Regions from separate parts of the Pseudanabaena sp. PCC 9330 genome, predicted to be linked through region 1. Evidence: predicted binding sites of a transcription regulator. Region 1 holds the regulator's gene; each other region holds the start of a gene.
The links. Region 1 encodes HrcA, which represses chaperone genes, less so after heat shock. Its sites were predicted from a motif close to TTAGCACTCNNNNNNNNNGAGTGCTAA; they were not measured.
Positions count from the first base shown of each region.

Region 1 (6,722 bases):
GGTGCCCATCAGCTTTGTCTCTGAGCACATCGAAACCCTGCAAGAGATCGACATCGAGTACCGCGAAATCGCCGAAGCCGCCGGTATTCATGGCTTCCACCGGGTGCCTGCCCTCAACACCCACCCCCGGTTCATCGCCGATATGGCCGACATGGTTACCGAAGCCCTAGAAGCACCACGCCAGCTTTTTTCCGACGTGGTGCACCCCGATAAGAAAGTCAAAATTTACCCCCAAGATCGATCGGCCTGGGGGCTCACCCCGGTGGCCGAGGTGTGGAATGGGCGGCTGGCTATGGTTGGGTTCTTGGCTCTGCTGCTAGAGCTGGTCAGCGGTCGTGGCCCCCTTCACTTTGTTGGTATTCTTTAAGATCTTCAGCCCAAAGCCCATAGGGATCTGCGCTTAACTTGCGTTTAGATTTACTGTATCGGTAGTGTTGATCGCTACAGAGCTATGTCGCTCAATCGCGATTTGACGGACGTGCAGCCATGCCCAAAAAGCAAGGAATTAGCAACCATCTTGCTCAACCTGAGCAAGATGAGTTTACCCTAGGGCTCAGGGCGCGATCGCCCAGGCCAGCGACGCCACAGGTAAGAAGTGCGAATTCCTAGCCACAGCAACAGTAGGGCGATCACACCCCCCTGATTGGGCGAGTCAAAGGCGAACACCGCCAGCACAATGCACAGCCCGTCCACCACAAAAAAGAGCCACAGGGGCGGGCGCTGGGGGCGAAAAAATAGCCCCACCTGCAACAGCTGGATCACCAAAGCCAGCAGGGCGCTAGTCATCCCCGCCACTAAGTTAAGCCAGCTATCTAGGCCCAGCGTTCTGGCGACACCAATGCCCGCCAGCGCTCCAACTCCGGGGCTGAGCACCAGCTCCAAAATCTGGAAAAACCGCTGGCTATAGCGGTTCTTAGATAGCATCAGCTCAGCTATCGACCAGGTTGCCAACACCCCCAGGACTAGGGTTGGCGGCAGACGACACAGCAGTGGCACGTTGGCCCACAGCTGAGAGCCAGACATGAGACCAATCAGCAGCAGCGGCAGAGCCAGTCGCAGGCCTGTCGCTGCTGCGATCGAGAGAATTGCCAATAGCTCAGTGATAATCACGATGGATTTATAAACCCAATTAAGGGTAGTAGCCAAGAGATACGGCTCTATTCGCTGAGGGCGGTGGAGAGGTAGTCAGCGGCAGCCTGCACCACCGCCACGGCATTCTCATAGACCATGCGAGTTGGCCCCAGCACCCCTACGCTGCCAACTGCTCGGTCGCCCCGAGTGTAATTTGAGACCACTAGAGCGCAGCCCTGCATGGGCTCCAGAGGGTTCTCAGCGCCAATCCACACTTTGACATCGACGCCGCTCAGCCCCGCCCCGCCAGCGGATGGCGCTTCATAGAACAGCGGCCACAGCTGTGACTGATCTTCCTCCAGCAGCCTTACAATGGCCTGAATGCGCTGGGCATCAGAAAACTCGGGCTGGCGCAACACCTCTGCTAACCCGCTGACCACAAATTGGGGGGTCTCCGTCACCTGCGATCGCTGAGCTAAGTCTCCCAGCGCCCTACCCAACAGCGCTCCATAGTCCTGAAACTCTGCATCTAGATCGTCCCAGCAGAGGGTCGTCACATCGCTCAGAGAGCGCCCGCGCAGGTGCTGGGTCAAAAAGTTTGACAAAATTTCTAACCCCCGGCGACCCGGTTCACCGGCACCCCCCGGCTCAGAGGCTCCCAGCATTGCCGGGAGCTGCACCACCACCGACTGGGTAGCCAAGGAGTCAAGCAGCACCACCATCAGCACCTGCCCTCCCTCTACAGCCACCAGCTGCACATGGCGAATCAGCACGGTGTTAAATTGGGGCACCGTCACCAGGGTCAAATAGCCGCTGATCTGAGCCAAAATTTGGGTGGCCGATCGCAGTAAAGACTCCAGGCTGCGGCCCATCCAGTCTAGTTCTTCTGACAGAGCTGCATCGACCCGCCGCCCCACCTGAGTCGCTGGCGACATCAGGCGATCGACGTAGAGGCGATAGCCAAAGTCAGAAGGCACGCGCCCCGCTGAGGTGTGGGGCTGGTACAGCAGTCCGTACTTCTCAAGCAGCCCCATGGTGTTCCGCACCGTAGCCGGACTCACCTTGAGGCCATATTCCTGGGCTAGGGCGCGCGACCCAACGGGCTCTGCGGTGGCAATGTAGTGACGAATCGTGGCCTGCAGCACCTGCTGATGGCGCACACTGAGGGAAAAGGCAGAGTCCATAGGAGAGCAAGACATGCAACTACGGCTTTGCCTTACCATAACAGATGTTTTCTGGGGTTCGTCGAGCCCCGGGTTACAGGTCTTTGCTCTGGCTAAAGAACTCGCCCACTTTAAAGCTGGCGGTGCGTTCAAGCTGAGCCATGGTCGATCGCGTGATCAGCTTACCCTGCTCCACCAGCACCTCGCCGGTGATTGGGTGCAGTAGGTCTTGATCGGCCCGGCGACCAATCAGCGCCTCAATGTCTTGCAGCGAGTTGACATACATCCCCGGCGGTAGCTCAACTACCACACCGTCAGCAATCACCCTGGCCTGGCAAGCTAGGCGCGAGTTGGGCTTGCAGGAGGTAATCACCTCCAGCGTACGTTGCTCTCGGCGGTTGATCGGGGTCAGTGCCTCCATCCCTGACTCTACATAGATGTGGCAGGTGGCGCACATGCCGCGCCCCCCACACTCTCTCAGCACGTCTAGGTCTTTGTTCAATAAGACCGACAGTAAATTGCCGTTGGTCTCAACAGATGTCTCTTGGGCGATGGGCTCTAGACGAACAGTTTTAGCCATAGTTAGGTGCGTGGAGGTGGAATCGGTGTAAGTCAAGATAGTAGCAAGCTGGGTCAGCCATAGACCCATAGTTCTAGCGATCGCCCCAGATTTTCCCCAGCTAGCTTAGACCCAGGGAGATCGGGTCAGGAGGTTAGTCCGGGGGAGTGCCCAACAGCAGAGTATGCTCCTCGGGCGTGAGGGCTTGCTCACACACCAGCGATTGAAAACTGCGGATGGTTTTGCCGCCGCGACTGAGGAATGCCGCCACCCAGTCTTTAAGCCCTTGGTGTTGATCTGGAGTGAGCAGAGTCTGACCATCGAGCCTGGCAATAAAATGGCCGTCTTTTTGCACCTCAAACTGCTCTAGCCAGGGGTGGGGGGGGCGAGACTGCTTCCAGGTATTGATCACTATAATTTTGCCCAGGTACTGGCTGGCCCCATCGCTCAGATGGTTGAGCGCTGCGATCGCCCCCTCGACATCGGGCTGAGCCTTAGCCTGGCTCGGAGCCAACTCTGCTTCCGGTGGCCCCGGCCGATCTGGTGCGATTCCTGGTGCGGTTCCTGGCGCTGTGGCCTCAACCGACAGAGACGCACTACCCAGGGTGACGCAGCCCGCCAGCAGCCGAAAGGTTGGCACTGCGTTATGGGGCGCTTCCACCAGGGTTTCCTTGAGCGCGTTAATAGCGGCCCGATACTCGGTCAAAGCCATCTGGTCTCTGATCAGCACCAGCAAAATCAACCCCTGGTCGAGCTTATAGATATAGGCCAACTGGGTGCTAAATCGAAACGTAAAGGTCTCAAATTGGGCAGGAGTCGTTTCGACCACCTGCTGAATACCCTGGGCCAGGGCATCTTGCTGCTGGGTGTTGAGGCTAATGTCTGAGCCCAAAAAGAAAGGACGATTGCGCCCGTCAATCAGAGCCATCCCAGAGATGCCGGGTAAATTCAGGACAGTCTGGATTACCTGACGTTTCATAAATCCTGCGGGGTTCCGTTCTAAATTTTGGTGTTGAGTGTCCCGAACCAAGTAATCTAGGGATGACAGACTGCGTCCAGTACCGGGCCTAGGACAATTAGTCCACCTAGGATCAGAGCGGCAGTATCAGTATAGAGTGGCCTGTATTACTATCATGGTTTGTTGGCATCCCAGGATTATCGTACGTTAGGGTTAATGCCCATGTCTGACCTTCCCTTTACCCTCGATCAGCTGCGCATTCTCAAGGCCATCGCAGCGGAGGGCAGCTTTAAACGAGCGGCAGACAGCCTATATGTCTCTCAGCCGGCAGTTAGCCTTCAGGTACAAAACCTAGAGCGCCAGCTAGATGTACCGCTGTTTGACCGGGGCGGGCGGCGAGCTCAGCTCACTGAGGCTGGGCATTTGTTGTTGAGTTACGGCGATCGCATTCTCAGCCTGTGCCAAGAGACCTGCCGTGCCATCGAAGATCTCCAAAATTTGCAGGGCGGCACCTTGATTATCGGCGCTAGCCAGACCACTGGCACCTATCTGCTGCCGCGAATGATCGGCCTATTTCGGCAAAAGTATGCGGACGTAGCGGTGCAGCTGCATGTCCACTCCACCCGTCGAACTGCCTGGAGTGTGGCCAATGGCCAAGTTGATCTAGCCATTATTGGGGGTGAAATTCCTCCCGAATTACAGGACTCTTTAGAAAGAGTGCCCTACGCCGAGGACGAACTCGCACTGATTATGCCGATGTATCATCCTCTGGCCAGTCAGGCCGTAGTACAGCGAGAAGACCTCTACAAGCTGCACTTTATTGCCCTAGACTCGCAATCTACCATTCGCAAGGTGATTGATCAGGTGCTCACCCGCTGCGGAATTGAAACCCGCCGCCTCAAGATCGAAATGGAGCTCAACTCCATCGAGGCGATCAAAACCGCAGTACAGTCAGGGCTAGGGGTGGCCTTTGTATCAAACTCTGCCATTGAAAAAGAGCTTCAGATGGGCGTACTGCACCGAGCCAAAATCGATTCGGTGGTGGTCAACCGCACCCTGTCGGTCATTTTTAACCCCAGCCGCTACCGCTCTAAGGCAGCCGCTGCGTTTACCACCGAAATTTTGCCCCAGTTTACAAACTTGCCCCTTAACTTTAAGGCCACGGGTTCAGAGAAAAATATTGCCGAGAAAAATGGCGCTAAGCCAGCCTCATCACCCCCAGAGCCCCTTAACCTCAGCGCCCCCTGAGCAATGCTCTAGGCATCTTGAACTGCCGATGGATTGCTGGGAATCGCAATCAGCCCATCTTTGTGGATATGGATCAGTTGGCGCTGGCGTAGCTTGCCCATGAGTCGGGTGACCGTGACCCGAGTCGAACCAATGGCGCTGCCAATCTGAGCGTGGGTCAGTGACCAGGGCAGGTAGTACCCTGACTCGCAGGGCTCGCCAAACTCCTCGATCAGCAGGGTGAGAAAGCCGAGGAGGCGATCGATGGTGCGCCGCTGCCCCAGGGTGCTGAGCCACAGCAGCTTGCGCTGGTGCTGATAGCGAAAGGCATCGAGCACCTCGCGTCGAAAGTGAGGCCAGTTGTCTAGGTCGTTCCAGTAGAGCCAGATCACAGTGGTCTGATCGACGTGGGCAAAACTCTGCAACATAAAGGGAGCCTGGGCCACAATCTCAAAGGGTTGTCCAGCCCCAACAAAGCCAAGAAAAGCCTCTTCACTGAGGCCCATGGATAGGGGGGAGGTCGTCTCTTCGTCGCCTGGCTCAAGCTCTAGATCTGCTTCACTGGCCTCCTGGTCACCGGCTGCTTGGGCCGAGCCCACCAACCGCACCGCGCCGCGCTCTACCAGGTAGAGCAGCCCAGAACGGGTAGGAATGCGCTCGTTTTGGTTAAATGTCCTTGTCCGGTAGTGGGCGTGGGCCCAGTCAGTAATGCGCTGCCAAGTCAAAAATGGTCGGGCGTTATCAGAGGGAAGAGATGATTGCATAGCCAGCAGCTGGATGAAACGGTACAGACCACGACCAATGGACAAGACCCGAGGCTAGGACGCGATCGCTCAGGCTACTTCCAGTGAACAGAGGTGCCAAAGCCGTCATAGGCCATCCAATACTAATACAGAGAACCCGTAATTTCCCGTAGCCCTGCTAGCGATTGTGTGCTGTCGTCGTCTGGGGAGACTATCCAACCGGTCTATCGCAGGTCTACCCTAAAACTTTGCCGGACTGTCGACGGCACCATATCCTGACTATGGCGGTTATTCTGAGGCGATCGCTGCGCTCCCGTTTTCAACGATACAAAAACCCATAAGAAAAACTGTTCATTCAATTGGCTGCTGGGGGGTGACATTCCCCCATGGTGATCCTATAATTCAAATTGTGTGAGGAGCGAACCAGAAGAGATGCCGAGACGAAACACGGCCAGTCGTCGGCATCTCTTTTGTTTTGTAGGTTCTCCCAAAGGTTTCTCATTCTTGACGCCTTTTCCCATCGGCACCACGGCCTAGAGCATCTGATGCGGGTAGGTGGCCAGAGCAGAGCAGGGCACCAGGTGCACTCGGTCTCAGTCAACTCCAGCAGGGTGCCCAGGGCGTCTCCAGAGCCGCCTTAGAGGTAATCGGTTAAGGGGCACTGCACCGCTGCCTAGCTCATCAGGCGATGGCGCATGCCGTCGGCAATTTTTTGCCCCAAATACTCAGGAATTAGGCTTTCGTTGGGGCCAAGCAGGTAAAGAATAAGTCGGGTGCGGCCTCGCCACACCAACAGATTCGCATTGACCACCAGCAGATCTTCCTGCCAGATGGCGTACATGACTTTATAAAATAACCCCGGCTGGTTGTCGGCTTCGATCAGTAGGGCCGGTAGGTGAAACACCGGATCGATGTAGAACTCAGTCTCAACTCGCTCTAGACCGGCGTCGAGATTAAATTCAACGGTTAGCATTTCCTCGACTTCAAACCGTCCAGCCAGG
Region 1 is NZ_JAYFES010000120.1:97,870-104,591, forward strand. Features, by position in the region: gene hemH (ferrochelatase) at 1-367, shown strand, start outside; gene AC0QKW_RS25325 (DUF4126 domain-containing protein) at 547-1,146, opposite strand; gene hrcA (heat-inducible transcriptional repressor HrcA) at 1,158-2,255, opposite strand; gene AC0QKW_RS25335 (2Fe-2S iron-sulfur cluster-binding protein) at 2,329-2,814, opposite strand; gene AC0QKW_RS25340 (hypothetical protein) at 2,948-3,772, opposite strand; gene AC0QKW_RS25345 (LysR substrate-binding domain-containing protein) at 3,974-4,999, shown strand; gene AC0QKW_RS25350 (Crp/Fnr family transcriptional regulator) at 5,008-5,742, opposite strand; gene AC0QKW_RS25355 (hypothetical protein) at 6,395-6,722, opposite strand, start outside.

Region 2 (6,722 bases), on a different contig from region 1:
GAGGCGCTGGGGTTTCCCCGATGTCAGTGCCTCAAAGTAGAGATCGATCAGGGGCACCTGGTAGGGGTAGACCTGCTGGCGGTGGACGGGCATTTTTTCGCAGAGGCGATCGCCCGGTTTGATCAAGTTTTTGGTGATGGCGGCAGCGGCAGGGTTGAGCTTCAGCAGGGTCAAGTCGTCACCACTGCGCTCGCAGAGCATCTTACCCGTCAGCGCTTGATCCCAGGTAGCCTCTAGCAGATGAAAGGTTTCGCCCAGGTAGCGCAGCCGACTTTGGCTGCGCAACAGCACCACCACCGCCGCCCACGACACCCCGGCAGTCACCCAATGCCAGGGGGTGCTGTGCAGGTGCATGGCGCTGAGGGTGTGACCGACACCGCAGCTAAAGACAAACACAGTCAGCACCAGCAGGTTGAGCCAGATGTCGCGTTTGGCGGTCAACAGCAGCGGCAATAGCGTCAGGGGAATGATGAAATACGCCGCCGCGATCGCGCCGTTGGCAGCAGTTTCCATGCTTAACTCTCCCCCAAAATCATAATCCTCTACTCCATCAGCCTAGGGGCTGAAAGGGGCTATGGGGGCAGAAACGTCCAATTGTTAACCACGGGTAGAGAGACCCTCTCCAAGATAGTATTGATTGCTAAAGTTAAATTTAATGGATCCTGACGAGGGCAGTTCAGTAAACCTTCGCTGGCGCTAAGTGCAACGCTCTATTGCGAAGCACAACAAACCTTATCGCGCGGTAAAGCTTCAGCCCCAGAGGTGGCCGTTACCCAGATGCTCAAGGACAATGAAGGCAAGCCTGGCCCGGCATTTTTGCCTTGAGGGCCACAGTCACCTAAAAGGATACGCACCATGACAACTCCCCGAGACGTACTTGAGCACCTAAAGCACATCGACGAGGCCGATACGGTGCAGGGAGCTGAGTACCGTGAAGAAGCCCAAGAAGTCTTAGCCGATGAGACAATCAGCCTGAGAATGCGCAAGGCGATCGCCGATCGCCTCAACCGAGCCAACCACGACCTGGCCCTGCACACCGTCGCCCCCGAAGAAAGTTACTAACCCTCGGCTAATCAACCACCCCAGACGGTTCCTAAATCATCTATTAGAATGCAGCCCGCCGAGCGATCACTAACGAGTGGCCTCTCGGCGGGCTAACTTTTTGTCGCTAGAGGCGCTTGAAAGGGAGGCGCTGGTAAATATACAGCTTGCCTGTGCTCTGCATGTTTAATATATGTGTCTGTTGCTTGTGTTCTCACTATTGTCTCTCTCAAGATTGAGCATGTCTTTATGAGCCCCCAGAAGCCATGACCATTGCTTTGCTAGGCGATAGTTTGCTCGATACTGGAAATCTAACCAATATCTTGGCTCCCTTTGGCATCGTTCCATTTCCTGATCTTCCCTTTTTTGATCCTCCCTATACCGGGGGCAAAGCGTCCAATAGCCTCGTGCTTGGCGAAGCCGTGCTGGCTCAGTTAGATATCGATCCCACCTCATTAGCGCTTGGTGTTAGGCTGCCCACCGCTCTGCCTACGCTCAACCCCCTAACACAAAATATTAACTACGCTGTTGCTGGCGCTACGACGGGAGTATTTGGCTCAGCAGGCAATGGTTTAGAGATGTTTCCCGTGGGCGTACAATCTCAAATTGCGTTGTTTACACAAGATCTGGCCTCTATCGGAATTCCTGAGGCTAAGGCCGCGAAGCCAGACATTATTTTTAGTGCGGGCAGCAACGATGTATTCGAGGCGTTAGTTGACATAAATAGTTTTGCTAGCATGCTTTTGACACCTAGCCAAGACGACGACAACGCTCTAAAAAACGATCTGGCTACACAGGTAGTAGGGAATATATATGCTGCAATTGCCAGCCTTGAGAATCATGTAGATGACATCGTTATTTTTGGCTTGTCAAAACTAGGAGATTCACCCTTTTCTATTCAAGTAGATAGCGCAGTTGATGCGCTGCTGCCGGGTGACTACGCGGGCCAAACGCGAGAGTTTTTAACTAGTGTGGCCGCCGAGGTTAATGCTCGATTGATTGCCACCTACGATAGTCCCGATCCGAGATGCAATAACTTTTTGTTTGATGATGTCACCCAGACCATGGGCGACAAGGCGGGCCAAGCGATTAATGCTCTAGAAGGCTTCTCTGCTCGGGCTATAGATTACGGCTCTACTTTATTGTCAGAGACTAGGTTTTCAACGACGTTCGATGATTTGCTGGGCAGCAATATCTTTGGTGGAGCCAATCAATCTCTGGTTGGCTTCTTAGATGATATTGATGATTATTTGAAAGGCCAGCAAGGTGGCTACGACCCGATCAAAAACGTCATGGTAATCGATGGAATCGATGTTTTTGAAAGGGGTGAAGCGGCTTGGGAAGAGTCGGTGATTGGCGCAGGGCTAACTCTAGTTAAGGAAGTTTCTTATCTAGATTACTTAACTCGACCCACAGGTTTGTCAGGCAACTTAGATTCACGATCTTTTGCGTTTACCGATGGCTCCCATCCTACGTCGAATCTCAATCAGTTTATCGCTACCCAGATAGCACCTCAAATTCAAGCCGAGTTTCCTGAGTTTGGCCTGGGTTGAGAGTGGAGCGAGAGACTTAAGTTTTGGGCTGACTGAACACCACATTTACCCCCAGCAAAATGAGCCCCATACTCGCCACCATCGCTGCCGTCAGCGGCTCTCGAAAAAACAGCCAGGCCAGCCCCGCCACAAAGATCGGTACCAGACTATAGACCACGCTAGCCGTACGGGTGGGGCCAACTTGCTGAATGCTGAGGTTAAACAGCAGGTAGGCCACCCCCGAGGCGGCGACCCCCATGTAGGCGATCGCAATCCACGACGCCCCAGACAGCGATCCTAACTGCCCCCACCAGCGCTCTAGAGAAGCTAAGACCAGCAGCTGCCCCACCCCCGCCACCGCAGCATAAAAGGTAATCGTCAACCCCGAGTAGCACTGGCTCAGCTGCTTGATGATCAGCGAATACACCACCCAGCACAGCACGGCACAGAGCATCAGCCCGTCGCCCCGGTTTAGCTCTAGGGTGAGCAGAGTGGTAATGTTGCCCCGCGTCAGCAGAGTCAGCACCCCCAGCAGGGCCAGCACAATGCCGCCGTACTGGCGGCGAGTCAGTCGTTCGCCAATAAACAGAGCCGCCATAATGCCTGTCAGCACCGGGTTAAAGGCGTTGATAATGGCGGTGTTAGCGGTGGCGGTGTAGCGCAGGCTGAGAAAGAAAAAATAGTGGTATCCCACCACCCCAAACAGACCCAGCAGCGCCATGGCTCCCCAGTGGTCGCGGGCGACAGTGAGAGATTTGCTGGGGCGATCGCTGCGGTAAATCAGCAGGCCCAGCACCCCCAGGGCGATCGCGTAGCGCAGTAGGGTGGTGGTCAACGGCCCCAGCTCCACGGTGGTGTATTTGCCCGCTATAAAGCTGCCAGCAAACAAAAAGCTGGTAAGCACGGGCAGCAACACCTTGAGATTTGCAAAAGCAGTCATCGCACCCCTCCAAACAATTCGCCCTCCATCTTGACCCGTAAGTCACACTTCCCCCATCTCCCCCACTTCCTACCCCCTCACTCTCCCCAGTTCGGGAACCCGTACAAGGGCGTTCATTGCGATCGCCCCCCGTTCCGCCGTAGATTAGCACTCGGAGCTTGCGAGTGCTAAGCTCCGAAAACCTGTGTAATGCGTCTGAGTGGGGCCGAGTGCAATTCCCCCAGGCGCTGTCTTAATAGCAAACCCGGAGAAGCATTGTATGGCAGCTATCACTTTGGCGGCATCTAGCGTAAAGCCCCTAGCTGATCGAGTTTTGATTAAAGTAAGTGCGTCCGAAGAGACCACTGCTGGCGGCATTCTGCTTCCTGACACCGCCAAGGAAAAGCCTCAGGTGGGCGAAATCACCGCCGTAGGCCCTGGTAAAACCGACGACAAAGGCACCCGTCAAGCCCTGGAAGTCAAAATTGGCGACAAGGTGCTCTACTCCAAGTACGCCGGCACCGACATTAAGCTGGGCGGCGACGAGTTTGTGCTGCTGTCTGAAAAAGACATCCTCGCCGTACTCGGCTAAATCAATTTTGAATTTGGGATGTTGTGCGGGTGCTCTCTAGGCAATCCGTAGGGTGGACAGTGGCCACCATCAGCCATACCAGGTTTTGTTGGGTTCCGCTAACGCTTCACCCAACCTACTAAGCTGAACTCCTAAATTCTGACTCTTAAATTCCCTTCACGTTTTCACATTCCCCTCTCGTCTTCTTTTCGGAGAATATTGAATTTATGGCTAAGCGCATTGTTTACAACGAAAACGCCCGTCGCGCCCTCGAAAGGGGCATGGACATTCTGACTGAGGCTGTGGCCGTCACCCTCGGCCCCAAAGGCCGCAACGTGGTGCTCGAAAAGAAATTTGGTGCCCCCCAAATCGTCAATGACGGCGTCACCATCGCCAAAGAAATCGAACTCGAAGACAACATCGAGAACACTGGTGTGGCCCTGATTCGTCAGGCGGCTTCTAAAACCAACGACGCCGCTGGCGACGGTACCACCACCGCTACCGTGCTGGCCCATGCGATCGTTAAAGAGGGCATGCGCAACGTGGCTGCCGGCGCCAACGCCATCTCCCTCAAGCGCGGCATCGACAAAGCCACCGCTTACCTGGTCGAGAAAATTGCTGAGCACGCCCGCCCCGTTGGCGACTCCAAGTCGATCGCTCAGGTGGGTTCCATCTCAGCCGGTAACGACGAAGAAGTGGGCGCGATGATCGCCGAAGCCATGGAGAAAGTGGGCCGCGAAGGCGTCATCTCCCTGGAAGAAGGCAAGTCGATGACCACCGAACTGGAGGTCACCGAGGGCATGCGCTTTGACAAGGGCTATGTCTCTCCCTACTTCGTCACCGACACCGAGCGCATGGAAGCGGTGCTCGACGAGCCCTACATCTTGATCACCGACAAGAAAATTGCCCTGGTGCAGGATCTGGTGCCCGTGCTGGAGCAAGTCGCCCGCTCTGGCCGTCCCCTGATCATCATCGCTGAAGACATTGAGAAAGAGGCCCTGGCTACCCTGGTGGTCAACCGTCTGCGCGGTGTGCTGAATGTGGCCGCCGTTAAGGCTCCTGGGTTTGGCGATCGCCGCAAAGCCATGCTCGAAGACATCGCCGTACTGACCGGCGGTCAGGTGATCTCTGAAGACACCGGCCTCAAGCTCGACAACACCAAGCTCGACATGCTGGGTCAGGCCCGCCGCCTCACCATCACCAAAGACACCACCACCATCGTCGCCGAAGGCAACGAGAAGGATGTCAAGGCCCGTTGTGAGCAGATTCGTCGCCAGATCGACGAAACCGAGTCGACCTACGACAAGGAGAAGCTGCAAGAGCGCCTGGCTAAGCTCTCCGGCGGTGTGGCCGTGATCAAGGTCGGTGCCGCCACCGAAACCGAGATGAAAGATCGCAAGCTGCGCCTCGAAGACGCCATCAACGCCACCAAGGCTGCGGTTGAAGAGGGCATCGTCCCCGGCGGCGGTACCACCCTGGCCCACCTGGTGCCCGACCTCACCACCTGGCTAGAGGCTAACCTGACTGGCGAAGAGCACACTGGCGCTGCGATCGTCGCCCGCGCCCTGGCTGCGCCTCTGATGCGCATTGCTCAGAATGCCGGTCAAAACGGTGCGGTGATCGCCGAGCGCGTCAAAGAAAAAGATTTCAACGTCGGCTACAACGCCGCCAACGGTGAATTCGTTGACATGTTTGACGCTGGTATTGTTGACCCCGCCAAGGTGACCCGCTCTGCCCTGCAGAACGCGGCCTCCATCGCTGGTATGGTGCTGACCACCGAGTGCATCGTGGTCGACCTGCCCGAACCTAAAGAAGGCGCTCCCGCTGGCGCTGGCATGGGCGGCGACTTCGACTACTAAGTCAGGTCTAGTCCACAGGATGCATTGGCGAAGCAATGCATCCGCCTTGATCCCCAAAGCTGTAGGGTGGGCAGTGCCCACCATGCTTGATTAGCAAAAAAGCCGTCCTGAGTCAGGGCGGCTTTTTTGTGGCTATTTCAAGCGCTCTATTACTCTATGGGCGTTGACGGAGCCTGTTAACGCACGATCTAGCGGAAATTACACACGATTCCAGCCCACAGATAATCGACGGTGGCATCGGGTTCAGCGGAGCTGAGAATGCCAAATAGGTCGCCCGTGGAAAATTCTGTACCGAGGGAACTTTCCATCACCTCAACGGTATAGGCAGATTCTAATTCACTGCGGGTAGAGCCGATGCCTACCCCGGCCATGGTGGTCAGGGTGGCATCGGCATCGGGGCTGACTGACCAGCCGATAAACTCACCGCTAGCCGCGTGCAGCACCAGACCTTTAGGCCACTGGGTAATGGTCTGCGGGCCAGAGCCACATTCGTCGTTGTCGCCCGATTCTAGAGGCTCGCCCAAAATGCTGGTGACGGCATCGGCCACCAGGGCCATCTCGGTGCCAAAGGCAACCGGTACGGTAGAGCCGGTCTGATCGCCCACCAGCTGAAGCCCTTCGCCCGAGAGAGCTAAGAGCGATTCGGTGTCTTCAAGCTGGTCGTCGGGGGCGGGGTCGATGACGGCGGGGTCAACGGCACCGCCCATGGGGTCTGTGCCGTTGGCCTCGGGGGCCGTTGGGGTACGGGTACAGGCGGCTGTCGTCAGCAGCAGAGTTAGCCCCAGGGGTAGCAATGCAGA
Region 2 is NZ_JAYFES010000117.1:372,012-378,733, reverse strand. Features, by position in the region: gene AC0QKW_RS23870 (putative bifunctional diguanylate cyclase/phosphodiesterase) at 1-513, opposite strand, end outside; gene AC0QKW_RS23865 (hypothetical protein) at 856-1,062, shown strand; gene AC0QKW_RS23860 (SGNH/GDSL hydrolase family protein) at 1,308-2,594, shown strand; gene AC0QKW_RS23855 (DMT family transporter) at 2,611-3,513, opposite strand; gene groES (co-chaperone GroES) at 3,773-4,084, shown strand; gene groL (chaperonin GroEL) at 4,291-5,922, shown strand; gene AC0QKW_RS23840 (hypothetical protein) at 6,111-6,722, opposite strand, start outside.
Region 2: a site for HrcA is predicted at 3,658-3,684, ahead of groES (co-chaperone GroES). Genes of this name have one in related genera too.

Region 3 (6,722 bases), on a different contig from region 1:
TGTGACATGGTCATTGATTCTGAACCCTTTATCGAGCATCACAAAAGCCACCAACCTCACATCACCACAGCAAAGCTAAGTCAAAGTTCTTTCAAAACCTTGACGGGGATCAGATTTTAGACTTGATGGCTAACTGACCAAGACTCTCAAATCGGCAAAGTGTTCCAGAAAAATACCTTCTTTTTCAAGTTGTCCTTGAGTATCACAAAACAGTTACCTGACTAACACTAAAAACAATTTTTACATCAGTAATCAATCCATGCATTTGGTTAAAAATATCACAGGAATTTCCCATGGAAGAATGCGATTCCTACGTTTTAGGCCAATATAGTAAGGCTATATTGCCATCCATCTAAGGAGGGAATAAGCAAAGCTGATGGTTCCACTCTGTAGCTCGTAGATGCAAATCAGCTTGCGATTACCGTCGCTCTTGGGTCTCAGCTAGGTTAGGCAAATGTAGTTTTTCACCATAAAAAATAGCCCCAGTCAATTGAATTTGCTGGGGCTGCCTTTTGCTTGCCTTAACGCGGCTTATTTACAGGCTGCGTTGCAAGGTTACATCAAATCCGAGTCACACTTCCCCACTTCGAAATCGAGATCTCGTAGGGGCATTGCAGTGCAATGCCCCTACCAATCGGGGGTATAAGGATAGGATTCGGTATTAGTAGTCGAAGTCGCCGCCCATGCCAGCGCCAGCGCCCGCCGCCGGGGCCTTGGGCTCGGGCTTATCGACCACAATGCACTCGGTGGTCAGCACCATGGAGGCGATGGAGGCGGCGTTTTGCAGGGCGGAGCGGGTCACCTTGGCCGGGTCCACAACGCCTGCCTCGAACATGTCCACGAACTCGTTGGTGGCGGCGTTGTAGCCCACGTTGAAGTCCTTCTCCTTCACCTGCTCAACGATCACAGCGCCGTTGAAGCCCGCGTTCTCAGCGATGCGGCTGAGGGGCGCGGTCAGGGCGCGGGTGACGATCTGGGCACCCAGCAGCTCTTCGCCGCTGAGGTTGGCATTGGCCCAGTCGGCCAGCTGCGGGGCCAGGTGGGCCAGGGTGGTGCCACCGCCGGGGACGATGCCCTCTTCCACTGCGGCCTTGGTGGCGTTGATGGCGTCTTCGAGGCGCAGCTTGCGGTCTTTCATCTCGGTCTCGGTGGCGGCCCCGACTTTGATCACGGCCACCCCGCCGGAGAGCTTGGCCAGGCGCTCCTGGAGCTTCTCTTTGTCGTAGGTGGACTCGGTTTCTTCGATCTGGCGACGGATCTGCTCACAGCGGGCCTTGACCTGCTGCTCGTTGCCCTCGGCGACGACGGTGGTGGTGTCTTTGGTGATGGTGATGCGGCGGGCGCTGCCCAGCATGTCTACCTTGACGTTGTCGAGCTTGAGGCCGGTGTCTTCAGAGATTACCTGGCCACCGGTGAGCACGGCGATGTCTTCGAGCATGGCCTTGCGGCGATCGCCAAACCCAGGCGCTTTGACAGCGGCCACGTTGAGCACGCCGCGCATGCGGTTCACCACCAGGGTGGCCAGAGCCTCTTTCTCAATGTCTTCGGCAATGATCATCAGGGGCTTGCCGGAGCGAGCCACCTGCTCGAGCACGGGCACCAGATCCTGCACCAGGGTGATCTTCTTGTCGGTGATTAGAATGTAGGGCTCGTCCAGCACCGCTTCCATGCGCTCGGTGTCGGTGACGAAGTAGGGCGACAGGTAGCCCTTGTCGAAGCGCATGCCTTCAGTGACCTCCAGTTCGGTGGTCATGGACTTGCCCTCTTCCAGGGAAATCACGCCCTCGCGGCCCACTTTATCCATGGCGTCGGCGATCATTTGGCCGACTTCGTCGTCGTTGCCAGCGGAGATGGCCCCCACCTGGGCGATCGACTTGGAGTCTTCCACGGGGCGGGCGTGCTCGGCAATTTTCTCCACCAGAAAGGCGGTGGCCTTGTCGATGCCGCGCTTCAGGGAGATGGCGTTGGCCCCGGCGGCGACGTTGCGCAGGCCCTCTTTGACTATGGCGTGGCCGAGAACGGTGGCGGTGGTGGTGCCGTCGCCTGCGGCGTCGTTGGTCTTGCTGGCGGCCTGGCGCAGCAGCGAGACGGCGGTATTTTCAATATGATCTTCTAGCTCAATTTCTTTAGCAATGGTGATGCCGTCGTTGACGATCTGGGGCGCGCCGTACTTTTTCTCCAGCACCACGTTGCGACCCTTGGGGCCGAGGGTGACGGCGACGGCTTCGGCCAGCATGTCAAAGCCGCGCTCTAGGGCGCGACGGGCATCTTCGTTGTAGGTGATGGTTTTAGCCATAGGTCAAAAAATCCTCCCAGCAAGAATTGTTGAACTAACTGCGTGTTGAAGACTCGGTGCATCGCTTCGCGGATGCACCCTACGGGGTGAGGGGCGATCGCGTGGATCTAACCCACCCCTACCCCTCCTAGGAGGGGATGTTGGAGAACCAATCCAAAATCACCAGTTTAAAATCCAAAATCGGCCTAAGCGAGGGCGGCGAGGATGTCGGACTCGCGCAGCAGCACGTAGTCGTCGGTGCCCAGCTTGATGTCGGTACCGGCGTACTTGGAATACAGCACCTTGTCGCCGACCTTGACTTCTACGGGCTGGAATGAACCGTTGTCGTCGCGCTTGCCGGGGCCAACCTGCACCACTTCGCCCACCTGGGGCTTTTCCTTAGCAGTGTCGGGCAGCAAGATGCCGCCAGCGGTTTTTTCTTCGGCGGCGCTGACTTTAACCAAAATGCGATCGCCCAGAGGCTTTACAGTAGACACACTCAGGGTGACTGCGGCCATAACTTACCTCCAAAAAGGGTAGTAAACATCTGCGTAGACAGGACGCGTTAGCACTCTTGCATCCTGAGTGCTAATTTAGCTGCCCACAAGTTCTCGCTGCAATTCTCTGGGAGGTGTGGTTTGCCGAACCTACCCCATCCACTCGCCAAACACAATCGACTGCGCTGCTTTGCCAATGCGTCCCAAGTCCTCATCGAGCATGGGCGGCCAGATAACCCCAGCCTTCTGCCCCTGAGAATAGAGCTGGCGGCTTTCGTAGGCGAGAATGAACAGGGCTTTGGTCAGGGTGCGATCGAGGGTGGGTTCGTTCTTGAGCCCTTCAAACAGCACTTTGAGGGCCAGCAGCAGGGAGGTCACCTGGCCAGGGATGGGCGGTTTGCCCTGGCGCAGGCAGGCAATAAAGGTATCGGGTAGGTCTTCGCTGGTGCCCAGGGTCTGGCGGACTACAAATTCGCGAGCGGTTTCAAAATCCATGGGGTAACGGTAGCTGAATAGGGTGATCTAGCCCCGCGTGTGCTGCTCATGCTACAGGCCACAGCGCCAGGGCTATGCCCGCCAGATGCAGTGCCAGTAGCTTCACCAAGTGACTCTGCCCCAGTCTACCGCCTGGACTGCATAGCAGCTACATAGCTTTAGTTTTGAGTTCGTGTCCTAAGGCCTCTGTCTAGCCCGCTCCATCAGCAGTTCTTGGGCGCTGCTGTTGGGTTCACCCGGTCGGGGGCGGCGCTGGCGGTAGCTGCCGTCGGCGGCCATATCCCAAGCCTGGCGATTATCTTGCAGACACAGATCGAGAATGGTCTTGATCTCGTTGCGGCTGTGGACATCGACAATGGGCACCATCACCTCGACCCGGCGATCGAGATTGCGCGGCATCCAGTCGGCGCTACCCAGCAAAAATACCTCCTGTCCACCGTGCTGAAAATACAGGATGCGGGAGTGTTCTAGAAAACGCCCCACAATGCTGATGACTCGAATGTTGTCGCTAATGCCAGCCAGCCCCGGCCGTAGGCAGCAGATCCCCCGCACAATCAGGTCGATCTCTACCCCTGCCTGGGAGGCCTGGTAAAGGGTGGTGATCAGGTCAGGGTCAACCAGAGAGTTCATTTTGGCGATAATGCGCCCGCCCTTGCCTTTTTTCTGAAAAGCCATCTCCTGATTGATCAAGCTGGTCAGACGCTGGCGCAGGGTGAGGGGGGCCACTAAAATCTGGCGATAAACCTGCTGGCGCGAGTAGCCAGTCAGGTAGTTAAACAGGTCTGAGATATCGGCACCCACGTCTTCCCTGGCGCTGAGCAGACCCAGATCAGTGTAGACGCGGGCTGTTTTGGGATTGTAGTTGCCGGTACCAATGTGGTAGTAGCGACGAATGCGATCGCCCTCTCGCCGCACCACGAGCACCACCTTGGTGTGAGTCTTTAGACCCATCAGGCCGTAAACCACGTGCACCCCTGACTGCTCTAGCTTGCGGGCCCAGTTAATGTTGTTTTCTTCGTCAAAGCGGGCCTTGATCTCTACTAGCACAGTCACCTGCTTACCGTTCTCCGCCGCTGAGATCAGCGCATTCACAATGGGAGAGTCGCCGGAGGTGCGGTACAGAGTCATTTTGATCGCCAGCACCTGGGGGTCGTGGGCCGCCTGGGTGATGAAACGCTGCACCGTAGCCGTAAAGGAATGGTAAGGGTGGTGCAGTAGCTGTTCCTGACGTCGCAGCAGAGAAAACAGATCATCGGCAGCTTCTAAATCTAGGTCGTCGTCGTCTACCTCCGGCGGGCTGAGGCTTTCGAGGGCAGGGGGAATGGTGGGCGTCCAGCTTGGCACCTTAAGATCGGCCAGAGGCAAAGCCATGAAGGTCATCAGGTCGCTGAGGCCCAGTAGCCCGTCAACGTCGTAGATATCGGTGTCGGCTAGCCCCAGTTCTTCCATCAGCATGGCCCGCACCGGGGCAGGGGTATCGCGCTGAATTTCCATTCGCACCGCTGAGCCGCCGCGCCGTCGCTTGCGCAGCTCCTGCTCAATGGCCAGCATCAGGTCGTCGGCCTCGTCTTCTTCGACCGCAAGATCGGCGTTGCGAGTAATGCGAAAGCTGTAATGTTCCTGCACCACCATGCCGGGAAATAGGGCTGACAGGTTGGCGGCAATCACCTGCTCTAGGGGCACCCCCAGCCAGCGACAGGGTTGATCGCCCAGGGCATCCTTGGGCGCAATGGGCAACGTGATAAACCGAGGCAGCACCCGGGGCACTTTGACTCGGGCAAAGTGGGTTTGATCGGTTTGGGGGTCTTGCACCACCACCGCCAGATTTAAGCTCAGATTAGAGATGTAGGGAAAGGGGTGCCCGGGGTCTACCGCCAGGGGAGTGAGCACCGGAAAGACTTGCTCTTCAAAGTAGTCACGGCAGTGGGTGTGCTGAGCCGAGGTCAGGCTCGCGTAGTCGAGTAGGCGTATTCCCCGCCGCGCCATCTGCTGCCGCAGATCACCGGTGAATGACCGGTGCTGCTGCTCGACCATGGGGCGCAGAGTCGTGCTGATGGCGCTGAGGTGTTCTTCTGGGGTCAACCATCGGGAGAGAGGCGAGTCACCTGGGCTTCAATTTGCTGCTTTAGGGCCGCCACTCGCACCATGAAATATTCGTCCAGGTTGGCGCTAAAAATCGCCAAAAACTTTAGCGCCTCCAGCAAAGGGGTGCGCTCGTCGAGGGCTTCGTGCAGCACCCGCCGATTAAACTCTAGCCAGCTCAGCTCGCGGCTAAGGTAGTACTGAGGGGCGCTGAGATCGAGCGATGTTTCACCACTCCGTCGCTCCACAGTAGCCATTTAGCTCATCTCCCCTGGCAGATTTTCGGTGCTAAACACAGCGGCTAGCTGACCCTGCCACCATTGGCCTAGGTTGATCAAGGCTTGGTGCAGTTTGGTCGGGCAGGTCTCGGGGGCGAGGGTGGCCCGCTGATCTTGCAGTTGTTGGAGCTGCCACTGTATCAGCAGCCAGGGCTTGGAGAGGCCGTTGGTGGCGTCTATATATTGAGCCCAGTCTTTGCTTGCCATGGGGTCTCCAGTGGTAGATCGCGATCGCCCCAGTAGGGCACTGCTGCTTGGCCTATTGTTAAGTCTGAGTTAACAATACTAGCGCGACTCCCCCAGGTGCGACCAGGTGCGACATCACCGGCCCCGATAGTTAAAACTCCAGGGCCGACAGACGTGCCCTCTTAGCGCTGCTTGAAGGTGGCTAGCCAATCTCTCAGCTGGTCGGCGGCCACATCGCGCCCACCCAGACCAAAGGCGATCGCGATCGCGACGGCGATCGCCCCCAGCAGCAGCCCAAAGGCCAAGTTGACAATATCAGGCGCTACCCCCATCTGCTGCAGGGCCATGGCCCCCACAAAGATCAAGATCGCAATCCGTGCCGCCTGGGCCAGCACCTTAGCCTGGCCAGTACCCATGGCAGTGATCAGGCGAAAGGCCAGGTTGGCCAGGTAGAGCCCCACCGCAAACACGACTACCCCGCTCAGCACCCTTGCCCCCACCCGCAAAATAGCCCGCACAATGTCGGTGAGACCTGGGAAGTTAAGGATTTCGGTGGCGGTCACCGCCCCAAACAGCACGATCGCCACCAGGGTGACAATGCCCACCAGCTCTGAAGGAGTGCGGCTCGGTGCCTGCACCAAAGCCATGGGCCGCCCCTCGGCATCGAGCCCTGAGGTTGCCGAGGTGGCGGCACCCAGGTTGAGGTCAGGCAATCCTAAAATGCCCATGATGTTGTCAAACCCAGCCCCCCGCAGCAGGCTGGTGACGAGATCAGCCACAAAGCGCCCCACTGCGTAGGCTGCCGCGATCACGACCCCAGCCATAATCACCTGGGGAATGGCCGTCAATACCCGCTCTAGCATTAGGATAGCGGGGGCCGAAATGGCGTCTATATTGAGCTCATTGAGC
Region 3 is NZ_JAYFES010000107.1:152,968-159,689, forward strand. Features, by position in the region: gene fcmB (filament morphology actin-like protein FcmB) at 1-14, opposite strand, end outside; gene groL (chaperonin GroEL) at 662-2,296, opposite strand; gene groES (co-chaperone GroES) at 2,482-2,793, opposite strand; gene AC0QKW_RS14540 (Dethiobiotin synthetase) at 2,923-3,267, opposite strand; partial or broken gene ppk1 (polyphosphate kinase 1) at 3,445-5,606, opposite strand; gene AC0QKW_RS14550 (hypothetical protein) at 5,607-5,834, opposite strand; gene AC0QKW_RS14555 (mechanosensitive ion channel) at 5,996-6,722, opposite strand, start outside.
Region 3: a site for HrcA is predicted at 2,841-2,867, ahead of groES (co-chaperone GroES). Genes of this name have one in related genera too.